DNA from 2 places in the Mycobacterium sp. Panama NTM2 genome. Region 2 is predicted to be linked to the other one. Evidence: predicted binding sites of a transcription regulator. Region 2 holds the regulator's gene; the other holds the start of a gene.
The links. Region 2 encodes LexA, which represses DNA repair genes until DNA is damaged. Its sites were predicted from a motif close to CGAACANNTGTTCG; they were not measured.
Positions count from the first base shown of each region.

Region 1 (14,844 bases), 710 kb from region 2:
ACTCCTGCGCCGGATCGGCCGGCTGCCACCGCGTCAGGGTGTCGATCGCCGATTGGTGCAGACTCATCGCTCGAGCAGCAGACCGTCGGTGGGCACCGGATCGCGTGGCGCGGCCGGCCCGTCGGCGGCGTAGCCGATCGCGATGGCCCCCAACGGCTCCCACTCCGCCGGCAGATCCAATTCCGTGCGCACGAGATCGGCAGCGAAGATCGTCGACCCGATCCAGCAGCTACCCACCCCGCGCACCGCGAGCCCCACCAGCAGGCCCTGCACCGCCGCACCGACGGCCACGGTGAACATCGTGTGCTCGGCCGCGGTGCGATGCGCGTCGGGGTAGCTGTGCGCTCCGTCGGGCACCATGAACGGGATCACCAATTCCGGTGCATCGTAGAGAATCTGACCGCGCGAGACTCGGCGTTCGACCGCGGCGGGGTCGCGGCCGTCGCCCAGAAGGTCGGCGCGCCATTGGTCTTTCATCGCGTCGAGCAACCGGGTGCGTACCGCCATGTCACGCACCCAGACGAAGCGCACCGGGCGGGTGTGGTGTGGCGCGGGCGCCGTCAGCGCCACGGAGACAGCAGCCTCGATCAGCTCGGGCGCCACCGGCTCGTCGCTGAAGCTGCGCACGGACCGGCGCAGCAGCTGAGCCTGCGTGCGACCGAGCGCGATCGCCTCCTCGGTGCCGAGCCAGAACAGGTCCTCCTCACCCGCGCGGACCAGATTGCGGGCAGTCGACCCGTCGTCGCGCACCGTCAACCCGCGCACCACCGCGACGGGGACCGCGGTCAGCTTGCCCTTCACCAAATCGGCGGCCGCGGCGATCTCGTCGGCGACCGCGATCTCGGTGACGATCAACTCGTTGCCGTGCTGATCGTGTTCGCCCGCATAGCCGTGCAACACCTCGAGCCCGGCGGCGCCGATCGCGACGTCGGTCTGTCCCGTGCGCCACGCCCTGCCCATCGTGTCGGTGACGACGACGCCGACGCGCACGCCGAGCCGCTCGTGCAACGCCGCCCGCAGCGCGGCGGCGCTGCCGTCGGGATCGACGGGAAGGAGCGCGAGTTCGTGGCTGTCGACGTTCGAGCCGTCCACCCCCGCCGCTGCCTGCACCAGCCCGAGCGCGTTCTCGGTGATGAGCGTGCGGCCTTTGCGCGCCAGGACTCGCACCGCCTCGCCGTCGATCAGCCTGCGGCGCAGCGTGTCTCGCAGCTCCGGATCGGATGGTGCGTCGACCATGCGACCCTCGCATTTGGACAGCACCTTGCTGGTGACGACCACGACGTCGTCGTCGCGCAGCCAGGGCGCGGCCTCGGCGATCGCGGCGCCCAGATCGTCACCGGGGCGGAACTCCGGCAGCCCCTGGACCGGCAGCAGCTCCAGCCGCGCCGACGTGCCGTGGTCCCTCACAGTGTCACGCCTGCCAGATCCAGACCGGCGCGCACCATCTCCGCGGTGACCGCGGGTTCGCTCATCAGCAGGGGCGCCGACCGCACCGCGACGCCGTCGATCACCGCGTCGTCACCGGTGTGGACCAGCCAGCCGTCCAGGATGCCGGTACCCGCGCGGGCGCCGTAGTGCGCACCGACCGCCTCCGACGTGCTGTCCACCCCAATCACCGACAGGCATGCATCGGCCATGCCGCGCAACGGCTTTCCTGCCACGATCGGGCTGTAGCCGATCACCGGGGCCGGGGTGGCGCGCAGCGCTGCCCGGATGCCGCCGACCCGAAGGACGGAGCCGATGCTGACGACGGGGTTCGACGGTGCGATCAGCACGACGTCGGCGCCCTCGATCGCGTCGGTGACACCCGGTGCGGCAGTGGCACTGTCGGCGCCGACGAACGCGAAGCTCTCGGTGGGCACCTGGGCGCGGTACCTGACCCACCACTCCTGGAAGTGGACGGCCTTCTTCTCTCCGTCGGCCGGATCGATGATCACGACATGGGTTTCACTGCGGTCGTCGCTGGCCGGCAGCAGCCGGGCGCCGGGATTCCAGCGCGCGCACAGCGCCTCGGTCACCTGCGACAGCGGATAGCCCGCGCGCAGCATCTGGGTGCGCACCAGGTGGGTGGCCAGATCGCGATCGCCCAGGCCGAACCAGTCGGGTTGCACACCGTAGGCGGCGAGTTCCTCCTTGGCGTGCCAGGTTTCATCGCGGTGCCCCCACCCGCGCTCGGGGTCGATCCCGCCGCCCAGGGTGTACATGCAGGTGTCGAGGTCAGGGCAGATCCGGACGCCGAACATCCAGGCGTCGTCGCCCACATTGACCACAGCAGTCACTTCGTGCTCATCGGTATCGTGAGTACTGAACTGCCCCAAGCCCAGTAGATGTTGGACACCCAGGAGGAAGCGCGCGCCACCCACACCGCCGACCAGAACAGTGACCTTCACACCGACCGACACTAGGCGCACGCCGCCGCGGCCCGCCCCCCGGAGGTGCCCGGATCGGCAACGTGACAGACACGCCACAGCGCGACGCGCCGTATTCGAGTCACGGAATGGTATGAATTCCTGTTCCAGCGCTTGACCGAGGCAGCTAACGCGTGTGTAATCACAGCAGTGTCATTCGCGGTTCTCCGGCCGGTTCCGGTGTCGCAGACCGAGATTCGATCACTTGTTCGAATTGGGTGGCCACACTTAGAAATAGTGGGCTGGCATACAACGGATCTACGAGACCTGTGGAGGAGGGGAACAATGGCTTTTGAACAGGCCGATTTCGGCAATTCGGTTCATTTCGACAGCAGGCTCCTCGGCTCGGTGGGGAGTGCACCGCACATCCAGACCGATCCGGTGGCGGCAAGCATCGGGGGACGCCCGCAATTGAGCGTGGTGCCCGACCCGATCGATGACGAGCTGGCAACCGACGAGGACCAGTGGCAGGAGCGCGCGCTGTGCGCTCAGACCGACCCCGAGGCCTTCTTCCCGGAGAAGGGCGGCTCGACCCGCGAAGCCAAGCGCATCTGCCAGGGCTGCGAGGTCAAAGACGCCTGCCTCGAGTACGCGCTGGCCCACGACGAGCGCTTCGGCATCTGGGGTGGACTGTCCGAGCGGGAGCGCCGGCGCATCAAGCGCGGCATCATCTAGGCGGCTACTCGTCGTCGATCGTCGGATCGATGACGGACGGCTCGACGCCCAGATACGTGGCGACCTGCGCCACCAGAAGCTCATGCAGTAGGTCGGTCAACTCGACGGTGTCCTTGGCCCGTCGCTCGATTGGCTTGCGGAACAACACAATTCGCGCTCTCGTCGAGTTGCCGCGAACATCCACCCCGGCAGGGATCAGCCGCGCCAGCGCGATCGGCCCGTCGGCGACGACCTCCGGCGGCCACTGCACACTGTCCGGATCCTTGGGCGCCAGCCGCGGGATCTCGTCGACCGCGACGTCCAACGACGCCACCCGCTCCTGCCACCGCCGCTCGATCGGCTCATAGGCCTCGAGCACCGCCATGTCGAAACGTTCAGCGCGGCTGCGCCAGCCCGGAACGGTGGGCGGCAGCAGCGGTCCCCGCATCCCACGGCCACGCCGGGACCCTCGATGATTGCGCCCGGTCACGAAAAAGATCGTAACGGTTGGGCTTCGGGCCCCCCGCGGCTCGCGTGTCCGCCGCGGCGCGGACGAACACAGACGATAACCTTCCGTTCGTGAATGTTCCCCGTCGCTGCTGCCGTCCAGGCTGCCCGCACTACGCGGTCGCGACGCTCACGTTCGTCTACTCGGACTCCACCGCCGTCGTCGGCCCCCTGGCCACCGTCTCCGAGCCGCATTCCTGGGATCTGTGCGTCATGCACGCCGGGCGCATCACCGCCCCCCGCGGTTGGGAACTGGTTCGCCACGCCGGTCCACTGCCGTCCCATCCCGACGACGACGACCTCGTGGCGCTTGCCGACGCGGTACGCGAAGGCCGGGAAGCGCCGGCCGGACCTGTTGCCGGCTTCACCGGATTCACCGACCCCGTCACCGGCACCCAGAGCGGCGCGCTGATGGCACCGCCCGTGCGTCGACCCGAGCCCACCGGGCGTCGACGCGGGCATCTGCGGGTACTGCCGGACCCGCCGGACTGAATCACCGTGGCGGCCGTGCGCGCGGTTTCCGACGGCTAGGCTGGCAGCACTGGTCAGCACGTCAGCGTGAGGAGCCCACATGTCCCGGCCCGCCGAGGCGGTACAGCGCGTCATCAAGGCCTACGACGTGCGCGGACTCGTGGGCGAGCAGATCGACGAGCACTTCGTCGCCGAGGTGGGCGCCGCGTTCGCCCGGCTGGTGCGCGACGGAGCGACCCAGATCGTCATCGGCCACGACATGCGGGAGAGTTCGCCGGTACTCTCCGCCGCGTTCGCCGAGGGCGTGATGGCGCAGGGACTCGACGTCGTCCGCATCGGTCTGGCCTCGACCGACCAGCTCTACTTCGCCTCCGGGCTGATGGACTGCCCCGGGGCGATGTTCACCGCCAGCCACAACCCGGCCGCCTACAACGGCATCAAGCTGTGCCGCGCCGGCGCCAAACCCGTCGGCAAGGACACGGGGCTCACCACCATCAGCGACGAGGTGATCGCCGGCGTGCCCGACTACGACGGTCCGCGCGGCACCGCGTCCGACCGTGATGTGCTCGCCGACTACGGCGACTTCCTGCGCTCACTGGTCGACGTGAGTGGGCTGCGTCCGCTCAAGGTCGCCGTCGACGCCGGCAACGGTATGGCCGGCCACACCACCCCCGGCGTGCTGGGCCCGATTGCGTCGATCACGCTGTCACCGCTGTACTTCGAGCTCGACGGCACCTTCCCCAACCACGAGGCGAACCCACTGGACCCGGCCAACCTCGTCGACCTGCAGAGCTTCGTCCTCGAAACCGGAGCGGACATCGGGCTGGCGTTCGACGGCGACGCCGACCGCTGCTTCGTGGTCGACGAACGCGGCCAGGCCGTGTCCCCGTCGGCGGTCACCGCGCTGGTCGCCGCCCGCGAGTTGACCCGCGAGATCGGCGCGACCGTGATCCACAACCTGATCACCTCCCGCGCCGTGCCCGAGCTGGTCACCGAGCGCGGCGGCACACCGGTGCGCTCGCGTGTCGGACACTCCTACATCAAGGCGCTGATGGCCGAGACCGGCGCGATCTTCGGTGGCGAGCACTCCGCGCACTACTACTTCCGCGACTTCTGGGGTGCGGACTCCGGCATGCTCGCCGCGCTGCACGTGCTCGCGGCGCTCGGTGAGCAGGACCGACCGCTGTCGGAGATCATGGCCGACTACGAGCGCTATGAATCGTCCGGCGAGATCAACTACACCGTCACCGACGCCCCCGCCGTCGTCGACTCGGTCCTGGCGGCGTTCGGTTCCCGGGTGCACGCCATGGACCACCTCGACGGCGTCACCGTCGACCTCGGCGACGGCAGCTGGTTCAACCTGCGCATGTCGAACACCGAGCCGCTGCTGCGGCTCAACGCCGAGGCCCGCACCCCCGAGGAGGTGGCGGCACTGGTCGACGAGATCGGTGCGCTGATCACCAAGGGAGCCGGGGAGCTCACGTGACGGCCACCGCGGTGGTCGACCTCGACGACACCGAGGGCCTGCTGGCCGCGGATCGGCACGGGCTGCTGCGTGCTGCGTCCATGGCCGGTGCGCAGGTGCGTGCCACCGCGTCGGCGCTGTCCGAAGGCGACCTCGACTCCGTGCGCTCCGATGCGCCGCCGCGCACCGTGGTCTGGGTCGCCGGCCGCGGAACAGCCTCCACCGCAGGCTCGATGCTCGCTGCCGTGCTCGGCGGCTCCCTGCCCGCGCCGATGGTCATCGCCACCGAGGCGCCGCCGTGGATCGGTGCCCTCGATGTCCTGATCGTCGCCGGCGACGATCCAGCCGATCCTGCGCTGGTGACCGCCGCCGCGACCGCGGTGCGCCGCGGCGCCCGCGTCATCGTCGTCGCCCCCTACGAAGGGCCGCTGCGCGACGCGACCGCCGGACGCTCGGTCGCGCTGCCGCCGCGGTTGCCGGTGCCCGACGATTTCACGTTGGCCCGCTACCTCGCCGCCGGTCTGGCCGCGCTCGAGGTGGTCGCCCCCGGTGTCCGTGTCGACCTCGCCGCCCTGGCCGACGACCTGGACGCCGAGGCTTTCCGAAACAGTGCTGCGCGTGAGCTTTTCACCAACCCGGCCAAAGAGTTGACCCAGCGCATGCTCGACCGCGACGTCGTGTTCGCCGGTGACACTCCCGCCACGCTGACGCTCGCCCGGCACGCCTGCACCGTGATGCTGCGGGTGGCGCAGCAGACCGTGGCCGGCGTGGGGCTGGCCGACGTGCTGGTGGCGTTGGGCTCAGGGTGGGGACGCGACCGTGGTGAGGTGTCCATCTTCCACGACGAGGAACTCGACGGGCCGCTGCCGAACCGCGCGCGCACGATCGTGCTGACCTCGGATGAGGATCGGCCTGCCGTCTCGGCGCGGCTGCGTGGTTTTGACGACGTCTCCGTGCTCAATGCGAACGACGTACCGGAACTCGGGGGAGTCGGAGAGGAGGGGCCGGGCTCAACAACGATGCCCGGTACCAGCCGACCCGAGCAACAACTGGCGCTGCTGGCGGTCCGCCTGGAGATGGCGGCCGTCTACCAGCGTCTGATTCGAGGTTGAGGCGAGTGCATCTGCTCAGGGGCGCAGTGCGGACCTATGCGTGGGGTTCGCGGACCGCGATAGCCGAATTCACCGGGGCGCCCAGCCCCACCCCGCATCCCGAAGCCGAACTGTGGTTCGGTGCCCATCCCGGTGACCCGGCGCACCTGCAGACCGAGGACGGCGACCGCTCGCTGCTCGACGCGCTGCGTGCCGATCCCGAAGGCGAACTGGGACAGGTGGTTCGGGGTCGGTTCGGTGACTCGCTGCCCTTCCTGGTCAAGGTGCTCGCCGCCGACGAACCGCTGTCGCTGCAAGCGCACCCCAGCACCGAGCAGGCGATCGAGGGCTTCGCCCGCGAGGAGCGGATGGGGATCCCCGTCAACGCGCCGACCCGCAACTACCGGGACCGCAGCCACAAACCCGAGATCATCGTCGCGCTCAGCCCGTTCGAGGCGCTGGCCGGTTTCGCTCCGGCCGCCCAATCGGTGATGTTGATGCGCGCCCTCGGCGTCGCCGAGCTCGACCCGTTCATCAACCTGCTGTCCGGCCAGTCCGACGCCGACGGCCTGCGCGCTTTGTTCACGACATGGATCACGTTCCCGCAACCCGATCTCGACGTCCTCGTGCCCGCGGTGCTCGACGGCGCGATCAACTACCTGCGTTCGGGCGCACAGGAATTCGAGCGGCAAGCCAAGACCGTGCTGGAGCTCGGCGAGCGCTACCCCGGTGACGCGGGCGTGCTCGCGTCGATGCTGCTGAACCGGCTCTCGCTGCAACCCGGTGAGGCGATCTACCTGCCCGCCGGCAACCTGCACGCCTACCTGCAGGGGGTCGGTGTCGAGGTGATGGCCAACTCCGACAATGTTCTTCGTGGCGGGCTGACGCCCAAACACGTCGACGTTCCCGAGCTGTTGCGGGTTCTCGATTTCACCCCCGCCGTCGACATCGTCGTCTCACCCGATCCGGTCCGCGACGGCGCCGAGCTGGTCTATCCCACGCCCGCACCGGAATTCGCGGTGTCCGTGCTCGCCCTCGACGGCGAGCAGCTCGGACACGAGATCGACGCACCCACCCGCCACGACGGGCCCCAGATCCTGCTGTGCACGCAGGGGTCGGCGACGGTGCACGCGAAGTCGTCCGCGGTGACGCTGCAGCGCGGCGCGGCGGCATGGGTGGGGGCCGACGACGGGCCGATCAGGCTGATGTCGCAGGAGCCGACGCGACTGTTTCGCGTGACCGTCGGCCTCTAGCCTTCTTCTCAGCGGCCCACAACCGCATGTTGTGACGCACGGTGCGGCCCACCAGCTTCGCCGACGGCACCATGTAGAGAGTGTCGAGCAGGCTGAACCGGCGCAGAAACCATTCGGCCAGAACAGGATCCGTCTCCGCCGCCCCGAGGAACTGGTCGAACAGCGATCCTACCGGGCGGTACCACCACGGCATCGGACCCTCTGCCCGGTGTAGTACCAGATCACCGATCGCGTTCATCGTCCACACCGGCCACGTCGTCTTCGTCGTCGCCTTCGCGAACGTCAGCCCCAGACTGTCACCGGGTTCGTCGAGCGCGCGCTGGAGGTGACCCGCCTGCAGCGACGTCATCGTCATGCCCTGACCGAACGTCGGATTGAAGCTCGCCACCGCATCGCCGAACGGCAGAATGCCCTCGGGAAAACGGTCGAGTTTGTCATAGCGTCGCCACCGGCTGGTCGGATACTTGTGAAACGCGGGCTCGCCGATCGGCTCACCCTGGCGCAACGCGGCGCTGACGTGCGCCGGCAGGATCTCGTCGGCGAGCTCGCACATGCCCTCGAAATCCTTCGGCGGCGGCACCTTTGCGATCCCGAACGTGGTCAGCCCCCAGGTGCCGTCCTCGTAGTACAGCATGCCCAGGCCCAGCGGCTGCTCTCGCGATGCGCCGGCGACCACGACCTTCTCAGCGATGAGACCGTCGGGGATGCGCACCTGGTGGGTGGCATAGCCGATGCCCACGTCGACGGTGTCCTCGGCTGGTCGGTCGAAACCCCACTGTGCCAACCACACTGGCAAGCGGGTGCCCCGTCCGGTGGCGTCGACCACCAGATCGGCGTCGATGGTCTCGCCTGCCACCGTCACACCGGTGACACGACGCCCGTCGAACACGGGTTCGTCGACACTGTCGTTGACCAACGTGACGTTGGGCAGATCCAGCACGCGCCGGCGGATCTGCCACTCCAGGTGCGGCCGGCTCGGCACATACGCGGTGAACTCGTTCTGCAGCCGGTGCTGCGTGCCCAGGACGTGGCCGGCCGCGCCGAAGTGGATGCAGTCCGGCCGGTTCTCCAGGATCGGCACGCCCGCGGCGACCATGTCGTCGAGCAGTCCCGGGAACAGCGCTTCGAACTCCTTGGCGCCACGAGCCATGAGCAGATGCACGTGGCGGCCCTGCGGAACCGCCGGTCGATTGGCCGGCCCGTCGGGAAGATCGTCGCGCTCGATGAGGGTGACTCGCTCGAATGTCTCGGAGAGCACCTTGGCCGCGCACAGCCCGCCGAGGCTGGCGCCGATGACGATCGCATGGGTTCGTGTCATGAGAGGTGCCATTGAGGGTCATTTTAAGAGGGGTTGTGGGTACATTCCCGCAGAAGCGATGACGAAACGAGGACGTTGATGACGCAGGAGTCCGCGGAACGGGCCACGAACAAGCGGCGTACCAAGTCGGTGGAACAGTCGATCGCCGACACCGACGAGCCCGACACCCGGCTCCGCAAGGACCTGACCTGGTGGGATCTCACCGTCTTCGGTGTCTCGGTGGTGATCGGCGCCGGCATCTTCACGATCACCGCGTCCACCGCGGCCAACCTGACCGGCCCGGCGATCTCGATCTCGTTCATCATCGCCGCGATCGCGTGCGGGCTCGCCGCGTTGTGCTACGCCGAATTCGCCTCGACAGTGCCGGTGGCGGGTAGCGCCTACACGTTCTCCTACGCGACGTTCGGGGAGTTCGTCGCGTGGATCATCGGCTGGGACCTGATCCTCGAGTTCGCGGTGGCCGCGGCCGTGGTCGCAAAGGGCTGGTCGAGCTACCTGGGCACGGTCTTCGGCTTCGGGGGCGGCGTCGCGAACGTCGGTGGGCTGGAGGTGGATTGGGGGGCTCTGCTGATCATCGGCTTCGTCACCGCGATCCTCGCCTACGGCACGAAGCTCTCGGCCGGCGTCAGCCTGGCGATCACCGCGGTGAAGGTCAGCGTGGTGCTGCTGGTCGTCATCGTCGGCGCGTTCTACATCAAGACCCAGAACTACACGCCGTTCATCCCGCCCGCCGAAGCGGGCGAGGGCGGTTCGGGCACCGAGCAGTCCCTGTTCTCACTGCTGACCGGCGCCGAGGGCAGCCATTACGGCTGGTACGGGTTGCTGGCCGGCGCGTCGATCGTGTTCTTCGCGTTCATCGGCTTCGACATCGTCGCGACGACGGCCGAGGAGACCAGGAATCCGCAGCGCGACGTGCCGCGCGGCATCCTTGCCTCGCTGGGCATCGTGACCGTGCTCTATGTCGCGGTCACCGTCGTGGTGTCCGGCATGGTCAGCTACACGCAGCTGCGCGACGCCGAAACGCAGAACCTGGCGACCGCGTTCGCGCTGAACGGCGTGGACTGGGCGGCCAAGGTGATCTCGATAGGCGCGCTGGCCGGGCTGACGACCGTGGTGATCGTGCTGGTGTTGGGTCAGACGCGGGTGCTGTTCGCGATGTCGCGCGACGGCCTGCTGCCCCGCGGCCTGGCCAAGACCGGGAAGCACGGGACCCCGGTGCGGATCACGCTGCTGGTCGGCGCCGTCGTCGCGGTCACCGCGACCGTGTTCCCGATCGGCAAGCTCGAAGAGATGGTGAACATCGGCACGCTGTTCGCCTTCGTGCTGGTGTCGGCCGGGGTGCTGGTGCTGCGGCGGACGCGGCCCGATCTCAAGCGCGGGTTCACGACGCCGTGGGTGCCGGTGCTGCCGGTGTTGTCGATCATCGCGTGCGTGTGGTTGATGCTGAACCTGACCGGGTTGACGTGGATCCGGTTCCTGATCTGGATGGCTGTCGGCGTGGTCGTGTACTTCCTGTACGGCCGGCGCCATTCACTGGTCGCCCGCCGGGGCTGACTCTCGCTGTTCCGCGAGCGGGCGCTGTGGGTACGTCGGCGCGCCGTGGTCTCTGGCATTTCGTGCGCGCTCGGCGGGCTCGAGCGCGCGCTCACGCACACGACACGCGGGGCGACTGTGTGCAGACACGCGCGCCCGCGGAACGGGGTGATCTTTACAAAAGTAGGTTTCGTGTCTAGACGGGTGACAAAAACAGCTTTATAGTCAAACTCGACAGGTGATCGCACTCACAGCGAGGAGGCACTCGGGTGACCACACAGGAACTGAACGGAAGCTCCCAGAGCCCGGAATTGGGGGAGTGGCGCGACAAGAAGCGCTACCTGTGGCTGATGGGGTTGATCGCGCCGACGGCGCTGTTCGTCATGCTGCCGCTGGTGTGGGCCCTCAACCAGTGGGGCTGGCACGGCGCGGCGCAGATTCCGCTGTGGATCGGCCCGATCCTGCTCTACATTCTGCTGCCCGCCCTGGACCTGAAGTTCGGGCCCGACGGTCAGAATCCGCCCGATGAGGTGATGGAGCGGCTGGAGAACGACAAGTACTACCGCTACTGCACCTACGTCTACATCCCGTTCCAGTACGCCAGCGTGATCCTGGGCGCCTATCTGTTCACCGCCTCCGACCTGAGCTGGCTCGGCTTCGACGGCGGGCTGCCGTGGCCGGCGAAGATCGGACTGGCACTGTCGGTGGGCGTGCTCGGCGGCGTCGGCATCAACACCGCCCACGAGATGGGGCACAAGAAGGATTCGCTCGAGCGGTGGCTCTCGAAGATCACGCTGGCGCAGACCTGCTACGGCCACTTCTACATCGAGCACAACCGGGGCCATCACGTCCGCGTCGCGACACCGGAGGATCCGGCGTCGGCCCGGCTGGGTGAGACGTTCTGGGAGTTCCTGCCGCGCAGCATCTTCGGCAGCCTGCGCTCGGCATGGGAGCTGGAGGCCAAGCGTCTGGAGCGGGCCGGCAAGTCGAAGTGGCACTGGTCCAACGACGTGCTCAACGCGTGGGCGATGTCGGTGATGCTCTACGGCATCCTGATCGCGGTGTTCGGCGTCGGGCTGATCCCGTTCATCGTGATCTCGGCAGTCTTCGGCTTCACGCTGCTCGAGACCGTCAACTACCTCGAGCATTACGGGCTGCTGCGGCAGAAGAACGCGAACGGCCGCTACGAGCGGTGCGCGCCGGTGCACAGCTGGAACTCCGACCACATCGTGACCAACCTGTTCCTCTACCACCTGCAGCGCCACAGCGACCATCACGCCAATCCGACGCGGCGTTACCAGACGCTGCGCAGCATGGCCGACGCGCCGAACCTGCCCAGTGGGTACGCATCGATGATCGCGCTCACCTACTTCCCGCCGTTGTGGCGAAAAGTGATGGACCACCGTGTGATCTCCCACTACGACGGCGACGTCTCGCGTGCCAACGTCCACCCGCGGATGCGGGCCCACTACGGGGTGCCCGCCGCATGAGCACCTACCGCTGCCCGGGTTGCGACTACGTCTACGACGAAGCCAAAGGTGCTCCGCGCGAGGGGTTTCCGGCCGGCACCGCGTGGGACGACATTCCCGACGACTGGGCCTGCCCCGACTGTGCGGTGCGCGAGAAGATCGATTTCGAACCGATAGGAGTGAACCAGTGACCGACTACAAGCTCTACGTGTGCGTGCAGTGCGGCTTCGAGTACGACGAAGCCAAGGGCTGGCCCGAGGACGGCATCGCCCCGGGCACCCGCTGGGACGACATTCCCGACGACTGGAGCTGCCCGGACTGCGGCGCAGCCAAGTCCGACTTCGACATGGTGGAGGTTTCGCGGCCGTGAACGCACCTTCGTGGCCGGTGAGCGTGCGCTCCGGCGCGCGACACACCGGCCACGAGCGTGCAGACACGCGCGCTCGCGGGACCGGGGCGACCGATACAGTCGCGCGTGTGAGCAGTCCGGCCGACAAGCGCATCAGCTACGCCGAGGCGTCGCGCGTACTGCTGCGCGACTCCATCCTCGACGGGATGCGTGACCTGCTGCTGACCCGCGACTGGTCGGCCATCACGCTGTCCGACGTCGCCAAGGCCGCCGGCATCAGCCGGCAGACGATCTACAACGAGTTCGGCTCCCGCCAGGGCCTGGCCCAGGGCTACGCGCTGCGGCTCTCCGACCGGCTCGTCGGCCAGATCCAGAACGCGATCGGCGCCAACGTCGGCGACGTGTACGCCGCGTTCCTGCAGGGTTTCCGCGACTTCTTCGTCGAGTCGGCCGCCGATCCACTGGTCATCTCGCTGCTTACCGGCACCTCGAAACCCGATCTGCTGCAGATCATCACGACCGACAGCGCGCCGATCATCACGCACTGCTCGACACGGCTGACCGAGCTGTTCATGACCAGCTGGGTGCGCTGCAGCGCAGAGGACGCGGGCGTGCTGGCCCGCGCCATCGTCCGGCTCGCGATGAGCTACATCTCGATGCCGCCCGAAGCCGACCTGGGGGCACCTCCCGCTGGCGGGGGAGATGTGGCGCGCGACCTGGCCCGGTTGATGACGCCGTTCGCCGAGCGCTACGGCGTCATCGAACCGCGGTAGCGACAGGGCCCGAGCGCTCCGGTGCGATGACGCGCCGGAACCGCACGAAGATCCCCACCGCGACGACCGCGACAGCGGCGCTGAGCAGGTGCGACGCCTGGTAGCCGTAGGCGCTCACCACCGATCCGGCCACGACGTTGGACAGCGACGCACCCACGCCCTGCATGGTCATCACCGCGGCGAGCCCGACGTTGAAACGGCCCGACCCGGCGAGTAGGCGTTCGACCGCGATCGGCGTCGCGATACCGATCAGGCCCGCGCCCACCCCGTCGAGCGTCTGCACCGGAAAGATCGTCCAGAAGCCCGAATTGGTGCCCGCGATGAGCCCGCGCACCGGCAGCGCGCACAGCGCCACCAGCAGCACCGCCGCCAGCCCGAACCGCCGGATCATCAGCGGCGCGAGCACCGCGACGGCGATCATCGCGACCTGCGACACCCCGGTGATGATCGCGGTGGTGCGAAACGGCGTCCCGAGCTCGATCGCGAAATCCTGAGCCACCAGCCTGCTCATCGGCGCGTTGCCGAAGTGGAACATCAGCAGCACGACGGCCAGCAGCAGCAGACCCGGCGTCCTCACCAGCACACGGAACCCCGACGGCGTCGCACGACCGCCGGCGTCCTCGAGGCCGCGCGCCGCGTCGTGATCGATGCGGGCCGGATCGATGGCCACCGCCGCCACCACCGCGCCGATCGCGGTCACGATCATCAGCGTGATGATCGCGTGCTCGCCGTAGAGCGACACGAAGACGAACACCGCGGCCAGCGAGGCCACGTTGCCTGCGTGGTTCCAGAACTCGTTACGAGCGATCTGCCGACCGAACAGCCGCGGCCCGATCAGACCGAGTGTCAGCCCCGTCAGTGCCGGCCCGATCACCGCGCCGACCACCGCAGTGCCCACCTGACCGATCCACACGATCGCCGGCGTCGGCGCCACCAGCGTGGCCAGCCCGACCACGGTCACCACCACCACCGGTACCGCGACCAACGCCCGTTTGTACCGGGTGCCGTCCACCAGCGCCCCGAACGCCGGCGTCACCGCCAGCCCGATCAGGCCGCCGACGGTCGCGATCGCGCCGAGTGCGAACGGCGACCAGCCGCGCGTGGCGAGGAACGCGTCCAGGAACGGGCCGAGCCCGTCGCGGGCGTCGGCGAGGAAGAAGTTCAGCGCGGCCAAGGCGATCAGAGAGCGTCGGCCGATCGTCGATGCCCGCTCGTCCACCGCCCACTGACCTCCTACTGCGGCCGAATGTCGGCGCCGCGGTGTACCCCGGCCGCAACCGTGACCAAACATGACGTCAGGGACGGGCGAATTGGAGACCGCCTGTGCCGCCCGCTAGGGTGTTGTGGATACCTCTCGGCTGGCAGTGTGCGTCCGCGTGTTCGGACTGAGCGCCTGTCCCGCGAGCCCGCAGGCCGAGTGTGTCGCCCGCGCACGACGGTGCGCTCTCGAGGCAAAAGACGAATCAAAGGGGCTCTACATGACTGCACCGACACTGACCGCAGATGTCCGCAACGGCATCGACTTCAAGGTCGCCGACCTCTCGCTGGCCGAG
Region 1 covers NZ_CM135953.1:1,417,489-1,432,332, forward strand. The annotation lists gene ACXYX3_RS06825 (NUDIX hydrolase) at 1-67, opposite strand, end outside; gene ACXYX3_RS06830 (coenzyme F420-0:L-glutamate ligase) at 64-1,407, opposite strand; gene cofD (2-phospho-L-lactate transferase) at 1,404-2,390, opposite strand; gene ACXYX3_RS06840 (WhiB family transcriptional regulator) at 2,820-3,083, shown strand; gene ACXYX3_RS06845 (metallopeptidase family protein) at 3,088-3,510, opposite strand; gene ACXYX3_RS06850 (DUF3499 domain-containing protein) at 3,642-4,061, shown strand; gene ACXYX3_RS06855 (phosphomannomutase/phosphoglucomutase) at 4,141-5,526, shown strand; gene ACXYX3_RS06860 (TobH protein) at 5,523-6,617, shown strand; gene manA (mannose-6-phosphate isomerase, class I) at 6,623-7,849, shown strand; gene ACXYX3_RS06870 (FAD-dependent oxidoreductase) at 7,794-9,167, opposite strand; gene ACXYX3_RS06875 (APC family permease) at 9,246-10,721, shown strand; gene ACXYX3_RS06880 (alkane 1-monooxygenase) at 11,051-12,190, shown strand; gene ACXYX3_RS06885 (rubredoxin) at 12,187-12,360, shown strand; gene ACXYX3_RS06890 (rubredoxin) at 12,357-12,539, shown strand; gene alkX (TetR family transcriptional regulator AlkX) at 12,647-13,291, shown strand; gene ACXYX3_RS06900 (MFS transporter) at 13,275-14,510, opposite strand; gene ahcY (adenosylhomocysteinase) at 14,770-14,844, shown strand, end outside.
Region 1: a site for LexA is predicted at 2,607-2,620, ahead of cofD (2-phospho-L-lactate transferase). Genes of this name have one in related genera too.

Region 2 (14,844 bases):
CGACGTCATCGGATTGCCGTGGGAAGAAGTTCACGCCGAGGCGTGCCGGTGGGAGCACGTGATGAGCGTGGATGTCGAGCGTCGGCTGGTGCAGGTGCTCGACAACCCGACCACCTCACCGTTCGGTAACCCCATTCCCGGGCTCTCCGAGCTCGGCGTGGACAGCCTGATCGACGAGACACGCAACCTGGCGCGCCTGACGGAGATGCCCGCCGGCATGCCCGTCGCCGTGGTGGTGCGCCAGCTCACCGAGCATGTCCAGGGCGACGTCGACTTGATCGCGCGCCTCAAAGACGCCGGCGTGGTCCCCAACGCGCGGGTGACGGTCGAGGTCAACGACCACGGTGGCGTGATGATCGTGATTCCCGGCCACGAGCAGGTCGAACTTCCTCACGAAATGGCGCACGCCGTCAAGGTCGAGAAGGTCTGACCGTCTCACCCGGCGCGCCTGCCGAACGTCCGGCGCGGCGGTAGCCGGACGCCGAGTTGCGCCGCGAGACGGTAGCCGGTGCGCGCCAACTCGCGGATCTGCTCCGGCCGCAGTCCCGAGTGAAGGGCCTGATCGAGCATTCCCGCCATCCGGTGCAGCGGCTGACACCGCAGTGCAGCCTCCAGCGAGATCCCGGCCAATGGCCCGTCTCCGCGGGCATAGGCCGAGAATGCCAGCAGGACAAGAGCTTCCACCCGCCACGGGGCAGGAAGACGACGCGACAAGTCGGCCCACAGCGCTTCGGCCATGCCCGCACGGTCGCCGACCGCGAGGGCGTACAACGTGTCCCGCACCCGCGGATCGGTCAGCGACAGCGCCAGCCGGCTGGCCTGCTCGTCGCGCACCGCCTCCCCTGCGGCGAGTTGTTCGGCGCACTCCAACGCGTGCTCGATGTCGCTGCGCGCCGAAGAACTCGCGCGGGTGCTCTCCAGTGGCCCGGCCGCTTCGATCAGCTGCGCCAGCATGTCACTGTGTGCCGGATCACTGACGGACACGACGTCGAGTAGCTCGTCGCGACGGGCGTAGAGCCGCCGGCCGTCCAGCACCGCTGCCGCCGCGACGGGCGACGCGCTCGGGTCGTCGACCGTTCCCGTGGCGCCGCACCCGTCCGCGCAACTCCACCGTCCACCAGCGGCCACCGCATCGACCACGTGCGCGGCCATCAATTCGATGCCCCACCGCGCGACCTCGGAGGCGAGGTCACGCGCCCAGTCACGATAGAGGTCCTTGCACATCGGGCAGCTCGCGCCCTCCGCGTCGACGATCACCGCGATCACCGCCTCCGCACCGGAGGCGGCCGCCAGTTCGGCCAGATGCGGCACGCACGTCTCCCGTGGTTCGGACAGATCGGCACGCATGACCGCGCCCATCTCATCGTCGGCGACGGTGACGAGCACAATGGATTTCTCGGGCACGAAGCCCAGTACGGCGGGCAGCGCAGCGATCAGGGCGCCGGGCCGGTCGAGGGGGGCGTCGGAGCGTGGTGTCGAGGACATACCGCCAACCTGGCAACTGACACCGACAGCGAGGCGCTGTTGCCGTCGCGGCCCCGCCGAACTGGGGACGAAATCGGCATTGGGGACAACCCGGGCAGTGTTCACGAGAAGTTGACCTCCGCCGACATGCGTATCGGCGGCAAGCACGCGAGTCTGTGTGCATGGCTTCGATGCTGGAATACGACCTGGTGGTCATCGGTTCGGGTCCGGGCGGACAGAAGGCCGCGATCGCCGCGGCCAAGCTCGGCAAGTCCGTGGCGGTCATCGAGCGGGGGCGCATGCTCGGCGGCGTCTGCGTCAACACCGGAACCATCCCGTCCAAGACGCTGCGCGAGGCGGTCGTCTACCTCACCGGCATGAACCAGCGCGAGCTCTACGGCGCGAGTTATCGAGTCAAGGACAAGATCACCCCGGCCGATCTGCTCGCCCGCACCACCCACGTGATCAGCAAGGAACAGGACGTGGTGCGGTCCCAGTTAATGCGTAACCGCGTCGACCTGATCTCAGGACACGGCCGCTTCGTCGACGCGCACACCGTGACGGTGGAGGATCCCGAGCGCCGGGAGCACACCACGGTGACGGGGCGCTACATCGTGCTGGCGACGGGCACGAAACCCGCGCGGCCGCCGGGCGTGGAGTTCGACGACAACCGGGTGCTCGACTCCGACGGCATCCTCGACCTCAAGTCACTGCCGACGTCGATGGTCGTCGTCGGTGCCGGCGTGATCGGCATCGAGTACGCGTCGATGTTCGCAGCACTGGGCACGAAGGTGACCGTCGTCGAGAAGCGCGACACCATGCTCGACTTCTGCGACCCCGAGATCATCGAGTCCCTGAAATTCCATCTGCGGGATCTGGCGGTCACGTTCCGCTTCGGTGAAGAGGTCACCGCCGTCGACGTCGGCTCCACCGGCACGGTGACGACGCTGGCCAGCGGCAAGAAGATCCCCGCCGAGACGGTCATGTACTCCGCGGGCCGGCAGGGCCAGACCGAGCATCTCGATCTGGACAACGCAGGCCTGGAGGCCGAACATCGCGGCCGGATCTTCGTCGACGACGATTTCTGCACCAAAGTCGATCACATCTACGCCGTCGGCGACGTCATCGGATTCCCCGCGCTGGCGGCCACGTCGATGGACCAGGGCAGGCTGGCGGCCTATCACGCGTTCGGAGAGCCGTGCCACGGCATGACGGAGCTGCAGCCCATCGGGATCTACTCCATCCCCGAGGTGTCCTATGTCGGGGCGACCGAGGTGCAGCTGACCAACGACGCCGTGCCGTACGAGGTGGGCATCTCACGCTATCGGGAGCTCGCGCGCGGCCAGATCGCCGGCGATTCGTACGGCATGCTCAAACTGCTGGTGTCCACGGAAGACCTGACCCTGCTCGGGGTGCACATCTTCGGCACCAGCGCCACAGAGCTCGTGCACATCGGACAAGCGGTGATGGGCTGCGGCGGAACCATCGAGTACCTGGTCGACGCGGTGTTCAACTATCCGACGTTCTCCGAGGCGTACAAAGTCGCAGCGTTGGACGTGATGAACAAGCTGCGTGCGCTGAAGCAGTTCCGCGCCTGAGACCCTCAGCACGACGGTCAGCCGCCCGGGATCGCGCTGCAGCCGTCGTCGAATCCGCTCGGCGGGTCATCGGATGGCCCGCCCGCTTCCGCGCGGGCCACGAGCGCGCGGATGGCGGGGCCGAAGGCCGGCGAGTAGGACACCTCGTCGCGGCATCCCCCGCCGTCGAGTCCGCCGATGACCCCCACCACCGCCGACCCCGACATCCACGGCGCCCCGGAGAAACCGGCCACGATGCCGTCGCAGTGCACCACCGGGAATCCGTCGCGCGGCGGCGCGGTCGCCGCGGAGCATGCGGTCGGTCCCCCTCCGACGCCGCTGCTGTAGCCGACGACAGTGACGTCGGTCCCGGCCGCGGGTGCGATGCCCAGACGTAGTCCGCCACCGGCGAGGAATCGCAACGAATCACCGTCGTTGCGGCTGACCCGTGCGATCGCGAAGTCCGCAGCGGGGTCCTGGTCGGCCGTCCAGCGCGGATCAAGGTAGACGGCGTCGAGCCGCCACGAGTCATCCGGCGACGCGGCCCCGGCGAACGCGGGCACGAAGGTGGTGTCGTCGCCGTCGGTCACGCAGTGGGCGGCGGTGAGGATCAGATCGGCGACGGCGGACTGGATGACCGAGGCGGTGCAGAAGTGCAGGTCGTCGGCGCCGTGGAACAGCGCACCGACTCGGGGATCCGGCGTCACGGGTTGCGCGGCGGGGATCTGGTCAACGCTGCTCGTCGTCGGTGCGATCGCCGATTGCGGTGCAGAATGGGCCGCCCCGCACGCGGTCAGCATGGCCGTGGTGAGCACCGCCAGGACAGGCCGAACGCAGGCGAGCAAGCGCATACCCTCCGATGATCCTCCTCGTGGCGTTTTCGTGACGGTCAGCGAGGGTAGATCGGGCCCGGGTGCAGCGGAATGCCACGTCGGGGCACGAGCGTTCGATGACTTGGGTGATGACTCCGGTGGGGCGCAGGATCGTCGGTGAGAGACACTGGTGGGACACCCGACATCGAGAGGAGGCGAGGAACATGGCTGACGAGACGGATTCCGGTCAGCACTACCGGCCCGAGCAGACGGGCATGTACGAGCTCGAGTTCCCCGCGCCTTCGCTTTCTTCCCCCGACGGGCGCGGACCGGTGTTGATCCACGCCCTGGAGGGCTTCTCGGACGCGGGCCGGGCCATCAAGCTGGCCGCGGAGCACCTCGAGAGCACCCTCGACACCGAGCTGGTGGCGTCCTTCGCGATCGACGAGCTGCTCGACTACCGGTCGCGGCGCCCGCTGATGACGTTCAAGACCGACCACTTCACCAACTACGAGGAGCCCGAACTCAACCTGTACGCCATCCGCGACGCCGTCGGGACGCCGTTTCTGTTGCTGGCCGGGCTCGAGCCGGATCTGCGGTGGGAGCGCTTCATCACCGCCGTGCGACTGCTGTCCGAACAGCTGGCGGTGCGACGTGTCATCGGTTTGGGTGCGATCCCGATGGCCGTACCACACACGCGCCCGATCACGCTGACCGCGCATGCCAACGACAAAGAGCTCATCGCCGAACACCAGCCCTGGGTCGGTGAGGTCGCGGTGCCCGGCAGCGTGTCGAATCTGCTGGAATTCCGGATGGCTCAGCACGGTCACGAAGTGGTCGGCTTCAGCGTCCACGTGCCGCACTACCTGGCGCAGACCGAGTATCCGGCCGCGGCGGAGACGCTGCTGGCCGAGGTGGCGCGCAGCGCATCGCTGCAGATCCCGACCGCCGATCTGAGCAGGGCGGCGGCAGAGGTCGCCGAGAAGGTGAACGAGCAGGTGGCCGCGAGCGCGGAGGTCGCTCAGGTGGTGGACGCCCTGGAGAGGCAATACGATGCGTTCGTTGCCGCACAGGAGAACCGGTCCCTCCTTGCGCGCGACGAGGAACTGCCCAGCGGCGACGAACTCGGCGCCGAATTCGAGCGGTTCCTCGCCCAGCAGGCCGGCGAGTACCAGAAGGACAAAGACAAGGACGATCCCCGGGACAGCTCGTAGTCGTCCCGGGTCCGTCAGGGCCTCACAGGGTCCGACCCGTCCCGACGACGAAGTGGGCGACATGAGATGTGATCGCGGGCGATGACCGAACGCACACCGAACCTGCGTCCGGTGCGCGAGCTGACGCCGACGTTGCAGTTCCGCACGATCCACGGTTACCGGCGCGCCTACCGCATCGCCGGTTCCGGGCCGGCGATCCTGTTGATCCACGGAATCGGTGACAACTCCACGACGTGGAGCACGGTGCAGACCGCGTTGGCGCAGCGCTTCACGGTCATCGCGCCCGATCTCCTCGGCCATGGGAAGTCCGACAAGCCGCGCGCAGATTACTCTGTCGCCGCATACGCCAACGGAATGCGGGATCTCCTCAGTGTGCTCGGTATCGACAGCGCGACCGTGATCGGGCATTCGCTCGGCGGTGGCGTCGCGATGCAGTTCGCCTACCAGTTCCCCCAGTTGGTCGATCGGCTCATCCTCGTCGGCGCCGGCGGGGTGACCAAGGATGTCAACATCGCCCTGCGGCTGGCGTCCCTGCCGCTGGGTACCGAAGCTCTTGCGCTGCTGCGCCTGCCGTTGGTGCTGCCGGCGCTACAGCTCGCGGGTCGGCTCGGCGGTGCGCTGTTCGGGTCGACCGGCGCGGGTCGCGACATCCCGGACATGCTGCGGATCCTCGCCGATCTGCCGGAGCCAACGGCCTCGTCGGCTTTCGCACGGACGTTGCGCGCCGTCGTGGATTGGCGCGGCCAGGTCGTCACGATGCTCGACCGCTGCTATCTGACGCAATCTGTCCCGGTGCAATTGATCTGGGGCAGCGGCGATTCGGTGATTCCGGTCGGACATGCCGAGATGGCCCACACCGCCATGCCCGGCTCACAACTCGAGATCTTCCCCGGTTCCGGGCATTTCCCTTTCCACGACGATCCGGACCGCTTCGTCGAGGTGGTCGAGAAGTTCATCGACGGCACCCAGCCCGCGGTGTACGACCAGGAGTATCTGCGCTCGCTGCTGCGAACCGGGATCGAGGAGAGCGCTCTGTCGGGCTCGGTGGACACCCGCGTCGCGGTGCTCGATGCGATGGGCGCCGACGAGCGCAGCGCCACCTGAGCAGGACTGTCGTCTCAGCGTCGCCGCCACGGCGCGTCCTCGTCGTAGCATCGGTTCATGGCCATCGACGTGACTGTGCTGCGGGTCTTCACCGACGAGCAGGGCGACTTCGGTAACCCGCTGGGCGTCATCGACTCCGCTACCGTGTCCCCTGCGGACCGCCAGCGCATTGCAGCCGAATTGGGCTACAGCGAAACGATTTTCGTCACCATGCCCGAGTCCGGCAGCCGCACGGCGCATGCTCATATCCACACTCCGACCACCGAGTTGCCGTTCGCCGGGCATCCGACCGTCGGTGCGGCATGGTGGCTCAAGCAGCGGGGCACACCGATCCGGACGTTGCAGGTGCCTGCCGGGCTCGTCCAGGTCGAGTACAGCGATGCCCTGACCACGGTGAGCGCACGGGCCGAATGGGCCCCGGAGTTCGCGATCTACGACATCGACGACCTCGAGTCATTGGCCGCCGCCGATCCCGACGACTATGGCGACGGTGATGCCGACGAGTACTACCTGTGGACCTGGCGCGACCGGGATGCCGGCGCCATTCAGTCGCGGATGTTCGCCCCGGGGCTCGGCATTCGCGAGGACGAGGCGACGGGCGCAGCGGCCGTGCGTATCACTGAATACCTGAGCCGCGACTTGACCATCGTGCAGGGCCGCGGCTCGGTGATCCACACGGTGTGGAGCCCCGAAGGATGGGTGCGGGTGGCCGGGCGGGTGGTCGAGGACGGCCACCGCGAGCTCGACTGAGCGGCCTCAGCCGTTCGCCGACACCTCGCGGTGCGCACGCAGAGCCTCGATCTCGCGCTCGAAATCCTCGGCCGAGGAAAAGGACCGATACACCGAGGCGAATCGCAGGTAGGCCACTTCGTCGAGATCGCGCAGGGGACCCAGGATCGCCAGTCCCACTTCGTGACTCGGCACCTCGGGAGATCCGGTGGCGCGCACGGCGTCCTCCACCTTCTGCGCCAGCAGATTGAGTGCGTCGTCATCGACCTGCCGTCCCTGGCAGGCCCGCCGCACACCCTTGATCACCTTCTCGCGACTGAACGGTTCCGTGACGCCGCTGCGCTTCACCACCGCCAGCACAGCGGTTTCGACCGTGGTGAACCGGCGCCCGCATTCAGGACACGAGCGGCGACGGCGGATTGCCTGGCCCTCATCGGTTTCTCGGGAATCGACGACCCGAGAATCCGGGTGACGGCAGAACGGACAGTGCACCACCGCTCCTTCACCGCACCGACGGACCACTTCGAACGCCTTCGAGCGTACCTGCGGCGACGGCACGCAGCTCAGCACAGGACCCATCGGCGCGTTCCAGACCGAGATGTCCACGATCGCCACGGCGCTGCCTACCGGCGAGACTGCTCGTCCGCGCTCAGGCGATCGGTGCGATCAACGTCTGACCGGCGGTCAGCGCGACCGTCTCGAGCTGGTTGAGTTCGCGGATCTGGGCGACCACATCGGTCACCGGCGCATGCGGAGCGACGCGCTGAGCGACCTGCTGCAACGACTCTCCGGTGTGCACCTGGACGACTGCCAGCCGGCCAGGAACCTCTGCCTGCGGCCCGACCACGCCACCGGCCTGAGCCACCAGGCCCAGCCACAGCGTGATCGCCCCGGCCACGAGCGCCAGCAGAACCGTGGCCGCGGGCGTGATGGGACGGCGGCGATGCGAGGCCCGCGACACGAGCACGCCGCTGCCGCGGTACTGCAGCGGAGCGCCTCCAGGCCGCTGGCGGCGGCGCTGCCGGCGCGCCCTGACGGTCCGCCCGTTCAGCGCGGCCGCGCTGGCCGGGCCGATCCGCACAGGACGGGCACACCGGCCTGCGGACTGACGGACATCGGGCGTGTGGAGAACGGTCATCTGACTGCCTTTCGCTCCGGGATTCGCTCTTGTGTTCGAACCTTACTCGATCATGTGTTCGATGAATAGAACACGTGATCGAACTGTTGCGAACGCTAACGGAGGGCACCGACACGTCGATCCGGCCACATCCTCCCGATCAGGTACCGGACGACACGCCTCGAACACATGTTTGATTACGCGTGCGTCGCGCGTTACATTCGTGACCATGAGCGACGACAGCAGCGACACCACGGCCGGTCCGGACTCCGCCAACCGACGTGACCGCGGGTCAGGCCTGACCGAACGTCAACGCACCATCCTCGAGGTCATCCGTTCTTCGGTGACCACCCGCGGTTACCCACCGAGCATTCGGGAGATCGGCGACGCCGTCGGCCTGACGTCGACCTCATCGGTGGCACACCAACTGCGCACGCTGGAACGCAAGGGCTATTTGCGTCGGGATCCCAACCGTCCCAGGGCCGTCGACGTGCGCGGCCTCGACGAGGTCGTGGCGCCTCCGGTCATCACGACGGAGGTCTCCGGCTCGGACACGCTGCCGGAGCCCACGTTCGTGCCGGTGCTCGGACGCATCGCGGCCGGCGGTCCCATCCTCGCGGAGGAGGCCGTCGAGGACGTGTTCCCGCTACCCCGGGAGCTCGTCGGGGAGGGCTCCCTGTTCCTGCTGAAGGTCGTGGGTGAGTCGATGGTCGACGCAGCGATCTGCGACGGCGACTGGGTCGTCGTGCGGCAGCAGAACGTCGCCGACAACGGTGACATCGTCGCGGCCATGATCGACGGTGAAGCGACCGTCAAGACGTTCAAACGAACCAAGGGTCAAGTCTGGCTCATGCCGCACAACCCGGCGTTCGACCCCATCCCCGGCAACGACGCTGCCGTTCTCGGCAAGGTCGTGACCGTCATCCGCAAGATCTGACCGTCACCGACGGGGTTCGTCAGCCTCCGCGGACGAACCCGTTGGTGCGCGCGATCTCCTCTGTGGCGAACCAGATTTCGGCCCGCACCTCGTCGTAATCGGCACTGCCGGGACTCCAGTACAGACCTGATCTGGTGTCGGCCTTGATCGGATACCCGTCGGGAATCGCGTCGGGATCGTCGAGGGGCAGATGCAGCGCCGTGCCCATCGGTGCGATGTCGTCGTCGTCGATGCGGGCGTGCCTGCCGGTGTCGGTGACCTCGTCCCGCTCGAGCATCGGAGCGATCAACGGGGCGGCGGTCAGAGCCGACGTGGCGGCGTCGTGATCGCGGTCAGGATCGTGGTCGTCCACCGTCACCGGCGCGTCGTACACCTGCTCGTCAGCTGGGGACTCTTCTGCCGCCGGCTGCACGAAGTCGTGTTCGGGCGCCGACTGAACCCGAGTCGGAGCGGTGTCGATCGCATCGGGGTCGTCCTGCTCGACGAAGGGATCGTCGCCGTGATCGGTCGGCTCGGACTGGTCGGTGGCGGTCGACTCACCGAGCCCCCACAGGCTCAGCCCACTCGGTTCATGGCCGCCGGCTGGGGTCACCGACCCCAGACCCTCCCGCGCGTAGCGGTCGCCGAACAACGCGTCCTCCCCCACCTCGGAGTTCGCGGGCTCGTAGTCGTGGTCGTGGCCCTCGTTCAGGCCATCCCGGTCATCCAGATCATCCCGGTCGTAGGCAGGCAGTGCGTATGCGTCGTCGTGCTCGCGGCGTCGACGCCGGGCAACCGCCAGCCCGACCACCGCGAGTATCAGCAGAATTGGGATGATCGCCAGCAGCCACCACCACGTCCACCGAACCCCGGAACCGGAACCGGAGTCCCCCTGCGCCGCGGGGGTGGCCTCGGCCGCCTGCTCTCCCGGAACCTCGAGACCGGCCAGTTGCTGGGCGAGGTTCGGCGGTTCGGTGCTGAACCGCTTGGTGGCGGTGTCGTAGGTGATCGCGCCGCCGCTGAACTTCTGGGTGATCTCGTCCCCGCTCTGGGTCTGATCGTCGACCGGGACACCGAGCTCACCCGTGGCCCCGCCGAGCTTCTCCCACGCGGCGTTCATGGCGCCCCGCACGATCACGGCACCGTAGTCGGGAGTCCAGAAGATCACCGGCTTGTCCGCTGCGGCGAAGCTGCTCATGCGGCTCGCCGGAGCGACTCCGCCGTCCTTCTCGCCGGTGATCGGGAATCCCAGGTCTCCCTCGGGGCCGCCCACTCTTTCGTACTTGGCGAGTACCTGACCGGTGACGACGTTCGCGCCCGTGGCCGGGCTGTAGAAGATCTTGCCGTTGACGAAGTCCTGACCCAGACCGTCGGCACCGATCTTGTAGGGCTCTCCTTCGCTGGCGCCCAACGGACCGAGCGGACCCCCGGCGGCCCGGCGGGCGGCGTTGATCGCCGAGACCGGGTCGTCCGGCACGGAGAGATCGGTGAGCTGCCCGGCCAGGTCGGCCGGGTCGGTGGTGAAGGTCTTGGTACGTCCGTCGTAGGAGATCTGGCCACCGGTGAACTTCTGCGTCACCACCGCACCGTCGTACGTTTCGTCCTCGGCGGGGACACCCAGGACTCCCGACGAGCCTCCGAGTTGATCCCAGGCAGCGTTGATCGGGCCGCGGACGACGTGCGCGCCCGTGTTCGGCGTCCAGAAGATGACCGGGTTGTCCGGCGCGCTGAACGTGCTGTTGCGGCTGTCGGGCGCGCGTCCGGGCCCCTCGTCGATGGTCGGAAACCCGAGATCGCTGTCTGCGGCGCCGCCGAGCGACTCGTACTTCTCCAGGATGGCGCCCTGCATGAAGTGCGCACCGGTTGCCGGGGTGAAGAACACCTTGCCCGACGCGAAGTTCTGGGCGAAACCCGGCCCGACCGGGTAGACGTCGCCGTTGGGTGGCCCCAGCGGGCCGGTCTCACCGCCGGTGGCCTGCCATGTGGCGGTGATCGCGTTGCCGGCGTCGACGTCGGGTTGTGCGGTGGCGACAGGCGAGAGGAGCAGCGCCGCGGCGACCCCCAGCAATCCGAGCGCCCAACGACTGGACCCACGTCGACGCAGCATCGGCTGCCGGGTCATTCATCCTCCCCGTGGTCGGCGACTGATGTACTCCATCACGGTTCAGCGAGAAATTACCGCGTGCGTTCACTCTGCGTCAGTGGACTCCGTTTACCAAGTCACCTCGCCGACAGTGCACCGAAAATGCCACTGAGCGGCTACACGCCGAGGCTACGGCCGATGATCTCCTTCATGATCTCGGTGGTTCCGCCGTAGATGGTCTGCACCCTGGCGTCGAGATAGGCGCGCGCGACGTCGTATTCGCGCATGTAGCCGTATCCGCCGTGGAGTTGCAGGCAGCGATCGATGAGGTGGACCTGCTTCTCCGTGCTGTACCACTTGGCCATCGCCGCCTGCTCGACGGTGAGTTTGTCCTCCAGGTGCAGGCGGATGAACTCGTCGACCATCAGGCGCACCACGGTGGCTTCGGTGGACAGCTCCGCCAACAGGAAGCGGCTGTTCTGCTGGCTGCCGATCGGCTTGCCGAACGCCTTGCGCTCCTTGGTGTACTGCAGCGTGCCGGCGAGCACGGCTTCCATGGCCGCCGCGGCCATGATCGCGATGCTGATGCGCTCCTGCGGCAGGTTCTGCATCAGGTAGATGAACCCCTGGCCTTCCTCGCCGAGCAGGTTCTCGACGGGCACCTTCACATCGGTGAACGACAGCTCGGCCGTGTCCTGGGCGTCCAGGCCCACCTTGTCCAGCTTGCGACCCCGCTCGAATCCCTCCATACCGCGCTCCACGACCAGCAGCGAGAAGCCGAGCGCGCCCTTGTCCGGGTCCGTCTGGGCGACGACGATCACCAGGTCGGACAGGATGCCGTTGGTGATGAAGGTCTTGGAACCGTTGAGCACGTAGTGGTCGCCGTCGCGCACGGCCCGGGTCTTGATGCCCTGGAGATCACTGCCCGTGCCGGGTTCGGTCATCGCGATCGCGCTGATGTACTCGCCGCTGCAGAACTTGGGCAGCCAGCGCTGCTTCTGCTCCTCGGTGCCGAGCCGGATGAAGTAGGGCGCCACCACATCGTTGTGCAGGCTGAAGCCCAGGCCGCTGTAACGGCCGGCGGTGACCTCTTCGGTGATGACGGTGTTGTAGCGGAAGTCGGTCACTCCGCCGCCGCCGTACTCCTCCGGCACCGCCATGCCGAGGAATCCCTGCTTGCCCGCTTCCACCCAGACGCTGCGGTCGACGAGTTTGTCGGCCTCCCATTGATCGTGGAACGGCGCGACGTGGCGCTCGAGGAACGTGCGGAAGGAGTCGCGGAACATCTCGTGCTCCGGTTCGAACAGCGTGCGCTCGTAGGCGATGACGGATTTTTCGGCTGCAGAGCCCATGGAGGTTCCTCGCGTCGGTGATCGGAATCGTTGCCGCCACGCTACCCCACCCAACCGGATGGTTGGTCGCACGGCGGCGCGGAGAATCCGGCGCGCTTTCCTGCACACGCCCGCCCTACACTCGGGCCCATGGGCACCAGCCTCACCCACTGGGGCGCATTCCGCGCCACCGTCGAGGCCGGCGACGTCGCCGCGGTGGCCCCGATCGCCGGCGACACCGACCCGTCGCCCGCGCTGGGCAATCTGCCCGGGTCGGTCCGTCACTCGTCGCGCATCACCGGCCCCGCGGTGCGCCGTGGTTGGCTCGAGGCCGGCCCCGGACCGAGCGACCACCGTGGTGCCGACGACTTCGTCGCCGTCAGCTGGGACGAGCTCGCCGAACTCCTGGCCGCCGAACTGCGCCGTGTCATCGACCGATACGGCAACACCGCCCTCTACGGCGGCTCATACGGCTGGGCCAGCGCCGGCCGCTTCCATCATGCGCAGAGCCAAGTTCATCGCTTCCTGAATTGCCTTGGCGGGTACACGTTCTCCCGGCACTCCTACAGTCTGGGCGCGACCGGGGTGATCATGCCGCGCGTGGTGGGCACCCATGACGATCTGTTCAAGCGGTCCACCGCCTGGGACGTCATCGTCGAGCACACCGAGTTGCTGGTGTGCTTCGGCGGGGTGGCGCTGAAGAACACCGGCGTCAATCACGGTGGGACGACGGCACATCCGGCCCGGGACGCGCTGCACCGCTTCCGTGCGCGTGGCGGCAGGATCGTGTCGTTCTCGCCGTTGCGCGACGACGTCGACGGACCCTGCGACTGGTTCGCGCCGGTGCCCGGCACCGACGTGGCGATCATGCTGGCTCTGGCATACGTCCTGGCAACAGAATCGCTGGCCGACCGCCGATTCCTCGCCACCTACTGCACGGGGTACGAGCGTTTCGAGAACTACCTGCTCGGCGGCGACGACGGCGTACCCAAATCGCCTCAGTGGGCGGCCGCGCTCTGTGGCCTCGACGCCCAGGACCTGATCGCGCTGGCCCGCCAGATGGCCGCGCACCGCACGATCGTCACGGTCAGCTGGTCGTTGCAGCGCACCAGGTTCGGCGAGCAGGCGCCGTGGATGGGGTTGACGCTGGCCGCGATGCTGGGGCAGATCGGGCTGCCCGGCGGCGGATTCGGCCACGGCTACGGGTCGATGAACGAGCCGGGGCTGCCGCCGCTGCGCTGTGCACTGCCCCGCCTCCCGCAGGGCCTCAACCCCGTCACGTCGTTCATCCCCGTCGCGGCCATCAGCGACATGCTGCTGCGCCCGGGAGAGCCGTTCGACTACAACGGGTTACGGCTCACCTATCCCGACATCCGGCTCGTGTACTGGGCAGGCGGCAATCCGTTCCACCATCACCAGAACATTCCGCGGCTGCGTCGCGCGCTGGGCCGGGTCGACACCATCGTGGTGCACGAGCCGTACTGGACGGCGATGGCCAGGCACGCCGACATCGTCGTGCCATCGACGACGTTCCTCGAGCGCGACGACTTCTCCGGTTCTCGCAACGATCCGGTGCTGATGGCGATGCCGCGGCTGACCGAGCCCTATGCCGACGCACGCGACGATTACGACACCTTCGCCGCGCTGGCGGCCGCCCTCGATGTCGAAGAGGCTTTCACGGAAGGTCGGACGTCGGCGCAGTGGCTACACCACCTCTACGAGACATGGTCACAGACACTGGATTTCACCGTGCCGACGTTCGACGAATTCTGGTCGGCGGGGCGGCTGGAGCTCCCGGTCGAGGACGGCCTGACCCTGCTGTCCGATTTTCGCGCCGACCCGGTCGCGCACCGGCTGGGCACGCGCAGCGGGCTGATCGAGATCTTCTCCACTGACATCGACGGCTTCGGGTATCCGGACTGCGCGGGGCATCCGGCGTGGTTCGAACCCGCCGAATGGCTCGGCGGTCCACGCGCCCAGCGCTATCCGCTGCACCTGGTGGCCAACCAGCCCGCAGCCCGGCTGCACAGCCAACTCGACGGAGGAAAGGCGAGCCAGGACTCGAAAGTGGCCGGGCGCGAACCTGTCCGGATGCATCCGTCGGACGCGCAGGCCCGCGGACTGAACACCGGCGACGTGGTGCGGGTGTTCAACGACCGCGGCGCGTGCCTGGCCGGAGTGCTCATCGATGACCGGGTGCGGCCGAGGGTCGTGCAACTGTCGACCGGGGCGTGGTACGACCCGATCGACCCCGCGGATCCCGATGCGATGTGCGTGCACGGCAACCCCAACGTGCTCACCGACGACATCGGCACGTCATCGCTGGCGCATGGCTGTACTGGCGCACACGTCCTCGTCGACATCGAGAAGTACACCGCGACACCGCCTCCGGTGCGCGCACATCAGCCGCCGCGGATCGTCAGAAGGTAGCGAACTCGCTCAGTCCGGCGGCGAGCGCGACCGGCACCCGGGCCTTGATCCGGGTGCCCGCCTCGAT
Region 2 covers NZ_CM135953.1:2,126,169-2,141,012, reverse strand. The annotation lists gene ACXYX3_RS10200 (metal-dependent transcriptional regulator) at 1-430, shown strand, start outside; gene ACXYX3_RS10195 (DUF4192 domain-containing protein) at 436-1,485, opposite strand; gene sthA (Si-specific NAD(P)(+) transhydrogenase) at 1,656-3,062, shown strand; gene ACXYX3_RS10185 (trypsin-like serine peptidase) at 3,080-3,892, opposite strand; gene ACXYX3_RS10180 (proteasome assembly chaperone family protein) at 4,078-5,067, shown strand; gene ACXYX3_RS10175 (alpha/beta fold hydrolase) at 5,149-6,171, shown strand; gene ACXYX3_RS10170 (PhzF family phenazine biosynthesis protein) at 6,229-6,921, shown strand; gene nrdR (transcriptional regulator NrdR) at 6,928-7,392, opposite strand; gene ACXYX3_RS10160 (LysM peptidoglycan-binding domain-containing protein) at 7,550-8,038, opposite strand; gene lexA (transcriptional repressor LexA) at 8,247-8,954, shown strand; gene ACXYX3_RS10150 (LGFP repeat-containing protein) at 8,974-11,055, opposite strand; gene ACXYX3_RS10145 (acyl-CoA dehydrogenase family protein) at 11,193-12,368, opposite strand; gene ACXYX3_RS10140 (molybdopterin guanine dinucleotide-containing S/N-oxide reductase) at 12,498-14,777, shown strand; gene hflX (GTPase HflX) at 14,767-14,844, opposite strand, start outside.